Regions from separate parts of the Neobacillus niacini genome, predicted to be linked through region 3. Evidence: riboswitches for the same ligand, from Rfam matches in the RefSeq annotation. Region 3 holds a riboswitch; each other region holds the start of a gene.
The links. A riboswitch is a leader RNA that binds a small molecule or an ion and turns the genes downstream of it on or off. The one in region 3 is predicted to bind cyclic di-GMP.

Region 1: another riboswitch for cyclic di-GMP. It lies ahead of fliM (flagellar motor switch protein FliM); the one in region 3 lies ahead of ACN6MT_RS28335 (anti-repressor SinI family protein).
Region 2: another riboswitch for cyclic di-GMP. It lies ahead of ACN6MT_RS07945 (DUF3789 domain-containing protein); the one in region 3 lies ahead of ACN6MT_RS28335 (anti-repressor SinI family protein).
Region 4: another riboswitch for cyclic di-GMP. It lies ahead of ACN6MT_RS26630 (ATPase, T2SS/T4P/T4SS family); the one in region 3 lies ahead of ACN6MT_RS28335 (anti-repressor SinI family protein).

Annotation. Positions count from the first base shown of each region.
Region 1 is NZ_CP183883.1:1,704,474-1,706,673, reverse strand. It holds gene fliM (flagellar motor switch protein FliM) at 1-778, opposite strand, end outside; cyclic di-GMP riboswitch class I at 893-979, opposite strand; gene ACN6MT_RS08035 (flagellar hook-basal body complex protein) at 1,169-1,993, opposite strand; gene ACN6MT_RS08030 (flagellar hook capping FlgD N-terminal domain-containing protein) at 2,010-2,200, opposite strand, start outside.
Region 2 is NZ_CP183883.1:1,685,188-1,687,387, forward strand. It holds gene ACN6MT_RS07935 (glycoside hydrolase family 32 protein) at 1-74, shown strand, start outside; gene ACN6MT_RS07940 (carbohydrate kinase family protein) at 147-1,094, shown strand; gene ACN6MT_RS07945 (DUF3789 domain-containing protein) at 1,185-1,307, opposite strand; cyclic di-GMP riboswitch class I at 1,349-1,432, opposite strand; gene ACN6MT_RS07950 (C39 family peptidase) at 1,522-2,200, opposite strand, start outside.
Region 3 is NZ_CP183883.1:5,772,450-5,774,649, forward strand. It holds gene map (type I methionyl aminopeptidase) at 1-224, opposite strand, end outside; gene ACN6MT_RS28330 (helix-turn-helix domain-containing protein) at 431-760, shown strand; gene ACN6MT_RS28335 (anti-repressor SinI family protein) at 818-967, opposite strand; cyclic di-GMP riboswitch class I at 1,000-1,087, opposite strand; gene ACN6MT_RS28340 (hypothetical protein) at 1,698-1,862, shown strand; gene hutH (histidine ammonia-lyase) at 1,888-2,200, opposite strand, start outside.
Region 4 is NZ_CP183883.1:5,420,386-5,422,585, reverse strand. It holds gene ACN6MT_RS26640 (spore germination protein GerPB) at 1-148, opposite strand, end outside; gene ACN6MT_RS26635 (spore germination protein) at 166-390, opposite strand; cyclic di-GMP riboswitch class I at 620-706, shown strand; gene ACN6MT_RS26630 (ATPase, T2SS/T4P/T4SS family) at 913-1,521, shown strand; gene ACN6MT_RS26625 (YisL family protein) at 1,600-1,959, shown strand; gene ACN6MT_RS26620 (ubiquitin-like small modifier protein 1) at 2,076-2,200, shown strand, end outside.

The sequences.
Region 1 (2,200 bases), 1.9 Mb from region 3:
AACCAAGGATTTCTTCCATCGTAATCGTCGCCCGCCCTAATTCCGTAATAACCGGAACCATTAAATGCTCAATCTGTCCTTGTAAAAATTCACTTTCTTCCTTATTTTTTACCCATTTTCCATGTCCGTACCAATTATGGGAGGATAACTTAGGAATAAACGGCTCTAACAATATGTATGGAATACAAAGATGTATCGTTTCTTCCACTTTTCCAACTGTTAGTTGGAATGTGATGACGATGACTGTTTCCGTTGGGATACCCAATTGCAAAAACTGGGGATTGGTTTCCATGTTCAAAAACTTGATCGGGAGCACCATAATATCACTCCAAGCTTTTTGCAGGATTTGAACGACTCCCTCTAATAGACGCTTTAAAACATTGGTTTCAATCGGAGTTAAGGTAGAACGTCCCCATTCCTCTGCTGTTCCTTTCCCGCCTAAAAGTCGATCAATCATCACAAAAGCCATTTCAGGATTTAAGTCCATCGCCATTCGGATTCCTTGTTCACCTGATTCAAACACACTTAATATCGTAGTGTCCGGCAGCTGGTTAATAAACTCTTCATACAGCATTTGCTCAACTGTCGTAACCTCTACTTGGACAAACGAACGTAACTCAGATGAAATAAAGGATGCAAGCTGGTAAGCAAAGTTTTCATGGATTCTCGTCAGTACCCGTACCTGATCCATCGATAACCGCAATGCCTTTTTAAAATCATATACTTTCAAATTTGCAGGGTTACTTCCAATTGGGGAATTTGACACACGATAGTCCATTCGATCACACAATCCCTTCCACTGTAAAAAAAGACCAACAAAAAAAGACGAGACTACTCCGAAGAATAGTCTCGTCCATAGCTAAATAAACTAATAGATTAGGACAATCTATATTTCGGCAACTGGCTGGCTTACTGTTATTACAATTTAGCCCCTATAGCTTTGCGTCGCTGAGTTTCCTCAGGTTTGCCTTTTTCAATTTTTTAAATTTATTACAAAAAAAGCATAACATTACAACTATTAATTTTCAATTATATTTTGTAGAATACCCCCATAAAATGACGGATATAATCGAATGTTTACGAAAATTTAACAAAATACACTATATAAATTGAAAAATATGTAAAAAAAGAGAGAAATATCCCGAATGATATTCTCTCTCTTTATCTATTATCGTTTTAAATTTACCAATTCTTCTAATATTTGATCGGAAACTGTAATTATTTTAGAATTCGCTTGGAATCCACGCTGGGCGGTAATCATTTCAGTTAGTTCTTCGGATAAATCAACGTTTGACATTTCGAGTGCGCCTGCGATAACTTGTGCATTACTTCCTTCCGTGAGCAGCGTTGCAATCGAGGCTGAATCAGCATTTGGTGTTAAAGAATACAACGAACCACCGGCTTTCAATAACCCCTTTGGATTGTCAACTGCTATAGTTCCAATTTTCAAACCGGTATCTTCACTTGTTCCATCCGGGTTAACACCAATAATGCTGCCATTCGCATCAATGGAAAACGTAATGTATTGATCTGGGATGGTAATTTTTCCGCCATCTTGGCCGACTACAAACATACCATTCTGATTGACCAAATTATTACTGCTGTCTAATGTGAAATTCCCAGCTCTTGTTAAGAACTGCTTCTGTGAGGCATTTTCGACTACAAAAAATGCATCACCATCAAGGTAAAGGTCTGTGCCTATATTCGTAGTTGTTGGACTTCCAGGTGTGTGAAGAGTATCAATGCTGCCAACTCTTGTTCCTAAGCCCACCTGAATCGGATTTGTCCCGCCTGAGAGTGGCGCTGGGTTCGCTCCTGCAGTTTGCGTTGGACCCGTTGCCCCTTTAATCGTCTGACTGAAAATATCTTCAAATACGACACGGCCTTTTTTAAAACCTACTGTATTAACGTTCGCAATATTGTTCCCAATGACATCCAATTTTGTTTGAAAACCTTTTAGTCCGGATACCCCTGAATTTAATGAACGAAGCATGTTTTTGTTCCTCCTCTTATTGATTCATTTCCATTGAATGTATTGAACTTGATACTATTTCTTGATCGCCAATTTTATAGTAAACTTGGTTATTTTTATAATTAATCCCGGTAACCGTTCCGCTCTCTTGTACATTGGTTTCTGGGTTTGTCCATGTGACTTTATTTCCGAGTACATAAGAATATTGACTTAAATTATTGCTGGATT
Region 2 (2,200 bases), 1.9 Mb from region 3:
TATTTTCGAATGAAGGAACAACTAACGCTGCTAATATAAAATTAACGGAACTTGATTCCATTTGGAGCAGGTAGGTTTAAACGTATGAGAGCTCTAATCGGCAGTAATAGATTAGAGTTTTATTTGTTAAAGGGAAGGTGTGTAGAATGAGTTCATCCATAATATGTATTGGTGAATTACTAATCGATTTTTTCTGTACCGATGTGGACATTAATTTAATTGAAGGTCAAAATTTTCAAAAGCAAGCAGGGGGTGCTCCTGCAAATGTTTGTGCCACAATTGCAAAATTAGGCGGGACCGCACTATTCTCTGGAAAAGTTGGAAATGATCCGTTTGGACATTTTTTAAAAAAGACACTGGATGACGTGAAGGTAGATACATCAATGGTCGTATTTGATGATTTCCACCCAACCACATTGGCTTTTGTATCCTTACAGGCCAACGGTGAAAGAGATTTTGTGTTTAACCGAGGAGCTGATGCCTTTCTAGTGGAGGAAGAACTTAATTTTGAAAAGCTAAATGAGGCTGCTATTCATCATTTTGGCTCAGCAACGGCTTTATTAAATGACCCTTTTCAATCGACCTATTTTCAGGTAATGAATCATTCAAAGAAACAAGGAAAGTTTATTTCATTTGATCCTAATTACCGAAAAGATCTTTGGAAAGATAGTGTTCCAACCTTTATTGAATTAGCCAAAAAAGGGGTCGCTTTAGCTGATTTTGTAAAGGTGAGTGATGAGGAATTAAAACTTATAACGGGGAGCAGTGATTTGGCTGAAGGCACAGTATTCCTTCATGAATTAGGTGCAGCAGTAGTCGCTGTAACATTAGGCAGTGAAGGGACCTATCTATCTAATGGGCACAGTAAAGAAATTGTCCCTAGCATAAACGTAACTTCCATTGATTCTACAGGTGCTGGTGATGCATTCGTTGGTGCAACATTATACCAATTCGCAAACGAAAATCCAACAATAGAAGATTTTGAGGCACTTAAAAAAATTATTTCGTTTAGTAATAAAGTGGGTGCATTTGTCTGTACCAAGGTTGGTGCCATTTCTGCCATACCAACGATTGAAGATATCTTGCGACCTTAATGTGATTAAATAGTGCAACTTATATCTAAGCATAACAAAAAGACGATTCTTCCCCCTCGAATCGTCTTTTTCCTTATTTTTCCGGCTATGTTAGCTTTCCTTTGATATAGAAAGTTCTATTCGTTGGTCGCCTCTTTTGGATGCTGTCATTAGGCTCATGATGACCAGCATTGTGGTAGACCCTATTGTTACACCTGCAATAAAAGTTAACATTGTTTTTCCCCCATCTTTACATAATCGTAGAAGGATTCATATTCGGTAACTGGCTAGCCTTGTATATCACTTTAGCCCCTCTAGTTTTGCGTCATCACCTTTCGGTCATTTTGCCATTTCGTACGATATATGTTTTTTATTTTTGGTGAATTCATCTTAATACTACCATGTATCGGCAATTTCTTACAAAAAGTTTAATCTTTTACCAAAAATTTTATTTAGGTGCAATCACGATAGCTTGTGAACCCATCTGTTCCCAAGCTGCAATAAACTTTTCTCGATTAACCTGTTTGTTTTTTGTTCCATAGGGATCGTTAAGATAGATATGGTTTTGGTCGTAGCCGGTAATGACGACGCTGTGCATGTTAAACGAAACCCTAACCGACCCTTGTGGGGTGGACCATGTTTGGAAACTTTGTATGGGTGCAAAGTTGGTTGTCGTAATCACCCAAACAGGCAGACCCTGGCTAACCTTTTCCAGAATGGAGGAAAAAGGATAGTTTGATAGATTTTGAACCATTAAATCGTTAGGGATATGAGTATTCGCCAAATAGAAAATCGGTCCATGGTAGACTCCTAACCCAGGCCCATCTTCCATATTGCCGGCAAAACCCATATTGGGATTTCCATTTTTACCATCTCCATATTGAAGAGGAACCCGTGGGATTTCTTCGGCTAGTCGATTTTTTGTCACATTAATTCCCCAATATTGCAGCAGCATTGCCAGACTGGTAACCTCGCAGCCATTAAATAACTGGGGTTCATCCATTTGATTAAGTAACGGTACATCCAATTGGATTTCCTCAGCCAACACCACTTTTGTGAAGGGAGTTGCCTTTGCTTCCTCTTCGTTACTTCCAGAGCCCACGTCTGCCAATATAGAAAAACATAAA
Region 3 (2,200 bases):
ACTTCGTCGTTAATGCTCGCACAAGTGGCATATTTATAGCCTTTATATCCCTTTTGCTGTGGGGTAGCATCATGCTTTAAAAGGTAATCATCAACAAATTCATCAATTTCCCATGTTGTAATACCAGGTTTTATTCGTTTGGCAATTTCTTTATGGCATGAAGCTAGAATTTCCCCTGCTTTTTTCATTGCCTCAATTTCTCGCTGTGATTTAAGAACAATCATGATCTTCCCAACCTTTTTATATTATTTTTATGTATTCTTATAGAATTGGAAACACACTTTAATATTATCGCTAAGCTAACATTTTTTCAAAAAGTTTTCGATATTGAGGGGTATTTTTGTACTAATAACATGTTCTTAATATGGAACTTTCTCAGCTTTTCTGATAAAATTATTACAGCCATAATAAAAATAGGTGTGTGAGCCCAATGATAGGTGATCGTGTTAAAAAACTACGGTTAGAAAAAAGGATGTCATTATCAGAACTTGCGGAGCAGGCTGGAGTTGCTAAATCTTATTTAAGCTCTCTTGAAAGAAACCTGCAAAGAAATCCATCTATTCAATTCCTTGAAAAAATTTCTTCTGTATTAAACGTTCCTGTTGATCATTTAATAAATGAACACATTAATAAAGAAGAATTAGATAGTGATTGGATGAACATTGTAAAAGAAGCGATGGAATCAGGTGTTTCAAAGGAACAATTCCGTGATTTTATTGAATTCAATAAGTGGCGAATTGGTCAAAATAATAACGAATAATAAAACAAAGCATACTACTTGTTTTTTTGTAGTATGCTTTGTTTTTTTTTATGTAAATCAGCGATTCTTAAGTACGCCCTCTCTGACTTCGTTCTGATGGAGGAAATTAAGAATTGTCTCCTTTGATATTCCTAGCTCCTTTGCTTCTAAAATAAGAGCTAACCATTCTGCGTCCATTCCATTGTTGATACTATCAGCTATTGCCACTCTCGCTCACTCCCAAAATACATATTCGTATTCCAGGCAGCCCGGCCATCATAGTAAAAGTTATACCTTAGATCCTCGGCTTTGCGTCCCAATTTTTCAATAGGTTTGCCCTTTTCTGTTTCATATTACACATAAATCATTGATTATTCAGTATATTAAATAGACAAGTATTCCTAATTCCTCATTACTTTATTTATTATATATAGTACTTTTATAGTATATTGTTGTTTTTTGTCAGATATTTCAATTTTTCTAACCTTTTTTTAACACAAAATAATTCAATTTTCTACAAAAAATCAATTGAAAATTTTCCATACGTTCGAACTTCAACTAATCAGATGGAAGTTTATTGAAAAAAAGAAGTGCTTACAGTCGAAATTAGGTTATTGTACCTATATGAAGTTTATTTAAAATGCTACAAAAGAAAATACAGTGAAATTTGTCTATTTTGTGACAATTGACAACTTCTATTATTACCTTTAAAATATACTAAATATTATAAATATTCAAATAATGGTGGTGATCCAGATCAATGACAACCATTCATGTGTTGAATTACGCTATTCCAATTGCCTTTATGGTGTTTTTTGGTTACCTTCTAGATCGTATGTGCAAGCCTGCAAAGTCTGATGAAAAAGTAGAAGATAAATAATCCTCTCTCCTTCTATCTTCACTAATAAATTTCCTTCGTTTGGGAATGATACATTCGAAGACGAAAGGAGTGTTTCATTTGGCACGTGGAGAACATTTTAACCATAAAAAGAAAGGTCATCCTGGAAATTTGCCTAAAGATAACTTAGTTGAAAAACATTCTAAGGATGCCATTGGGGATGAGGAGTTTATTGTAGTTCAAGAAGCATTTAAGAATAGAGTGGAAACGAAAGACGTAGAATAAGGCGTGAATTTCACGCCTTTTTTACTTATTTTACATTATCCGCTTTTTGAAGGAGCTTCCTTAAGTTCCATTCTTTTAGACCTGCCGCAGCCATTTCGATATCTTTAGAATAAATCCGATCCTTCTTTATCGAAGGAACCAGTTCCCTTCCTTTCTCGTACACCTTCTTGGTCTGGCTGGCCATTTTTTCTATTCCGCGAATTTCAACCGCCTGCATGGCACAAATTAGTTCAATCGCCAGCACTCTTCGGGCATTTTGAATAATTTGATAGGCATGTCTAGAGGCAATCGTTCCCATACTTACATGGTCTTCTTGATTTGCAGAAGATGGAATGGAA
Region 4 (2,200 bases), 350 kb from region 3:
GTGCGGGCGTTGTAAAACCTCCTGTGTTATACAAATATGAGGCAGGTTTAATAATTCCAGCACTGCCAATCTGCAGGACAGAAGAATTTGTTATACTGCTAATTTTAATAAAGTTTATTTGAATGGATTGCTGGATATAAAAATTCATAAAAAACCAACCTTTCCTTAAGCATTAAGGAAGATTCCTTGATCAATACCATCTGAATCGTTTGTGTTCGTATTACTTAAATTATTATTATGAACATTTAAACTTTCACCCGTATTAAATGAACCAGCACCGGAGAAAGTTCTTGCAGATGAAAATGGCATAATTTTGTAGACATCTCCAATATGAAAAACGGAACTGCTGCCAAGTGATATGACTTGTGCAACTCCTACAATCGCTGGCATAAACAACACCCTTTACCTTTTTTCTCCTAATATCTTATGTATGGGTTGGTGTAATGTGATTCAATCGCCCAAATAAAGTAAATCCAACCTTAATTGGTTGGGAAAATTATAGAATTAGGTACAAATACCTATTTGTTTGTGAAAAATGATAAAATAGTAGGATATGAGATGAAGGCAAAAGGACTTAAGATAGATTTAAGAGATCAGTCGGAAATGTAAAAACACTGATTCTCGATAAAGGCAAAACTGGTGAAAATCAGTGACGCAAAGCTAAAGGGGCTAAGGTGCATTTGCACTACGCCAGCCAGTTACCGAAAGAACAGGGTGTTTTTCGTAGATAACAGCATTGTTTACATAGGTCTTTCTATGTACATTGTTGTACTTCATTTGTTAACCCCCCTTTCGGTAAAGGCGGGGTTGTTTTTATCTGTTTATCGCCCCCAGCCTAACCGTTCGTTCATATTTTCTTTAAGTTTTGTGAGTAAATTGGTTTTCAAAAAACAAACAAGGTGGGTGGAATCTATGGGGCTATTAAAACAAATCGAACAAAATCATCAGGGACAAGGCATTAATCACAAATTATACAATTCGGCTAGGCTGGCTAATAGAAAGTATTCCTGGAAACCTCTAGACTTACAGGATTTAATTTGTAACGGGACCATGTCAAAAGAAATGGCCCTCTTCCTCTGTACATGTGTGAGAGCTAGGTTAAATATCGTAGTGAGCGGAGGAACAGGTGCAGGTAAAACAACCCTTGCCAATGCCCTTTCTACTTTCATTCCAAGAGAGGAAAGGAATATTCTTGGAGATGTTCGTGGTAAAAATGTACGTGAAATACTTCGGAAAGAAAATAGAGGACTTGATGGTTTTCTTGCAACAGGACATTCCAGCAGCCCGCGTAATATGATTGACCGTTTGGAAGTCATTGCCTATCTTGAAGGGATGAATTTGGCTATCAATGCGATTAGGGAACAAATCGCTGGTACTATTGATATCATAGTCCACCTTTCACGCTTAAATGATGGAAAAAGAAAAATTACTAAGATAGCAGAGGTTCAAGGGATCAAGGATGACAATATTGTGCTTAGAGATATTTTTACTGTGAATCCACTAGAAGGTTCTTATTATTAGCTTTTCTTTAGGAATTTTGGCAATGCCTATGGTATGATAGTGTTGCTATAAGCTATTGATACATAGGAGGAAGATTAAATGATTCATGGTCACGTAACAGCTTGGGTACTAGCCCTAATTTTGTTTATTGTCGCTATATTTTTACTAAAAGGCGGGAAAGAAAAGGGCGCTAAAATTGTGCAAATGATTCTGCGTGTTCTTTATCTGTTAATCATTGCAACGGGTGTTGGACTTCTATTCATGGTGTCTAATATTGATTTGTTGTATATATTAAAAGCCGTAGTAGGCATTTGGGTTATTGGTTTATTTGAAATGATCCTTAGCAAGGTTGCACAAAATAGAAAAACTTCCGTTTTGTGGATACAGTTCGTTATCGCCTTCTTACTTGTATTGTATTTAGGATTTGATAAACTGCCTATGTCGATTTTTTACGTATAAGATTAGTTTGTTAGAAAGAGCTGTCGGTTTACCGGCTGCTCTTTTTTAGTTCAAAAAAAGATGACAAGAAGTGCAAATAGTTTTACTATTTAAGTAAGGGGAGAGGAGTGTTTGTTATGCTGGTAAGAGTGTTTGCAAATCTCCGGCAAATTTGCGGCGGAGTTGGGGTAGAGGTTAGTCCGGAAGGGCAACAGGTCATTGATGTACTTAATAAGATGGTAGAAATGTTCCCTGATCTTAA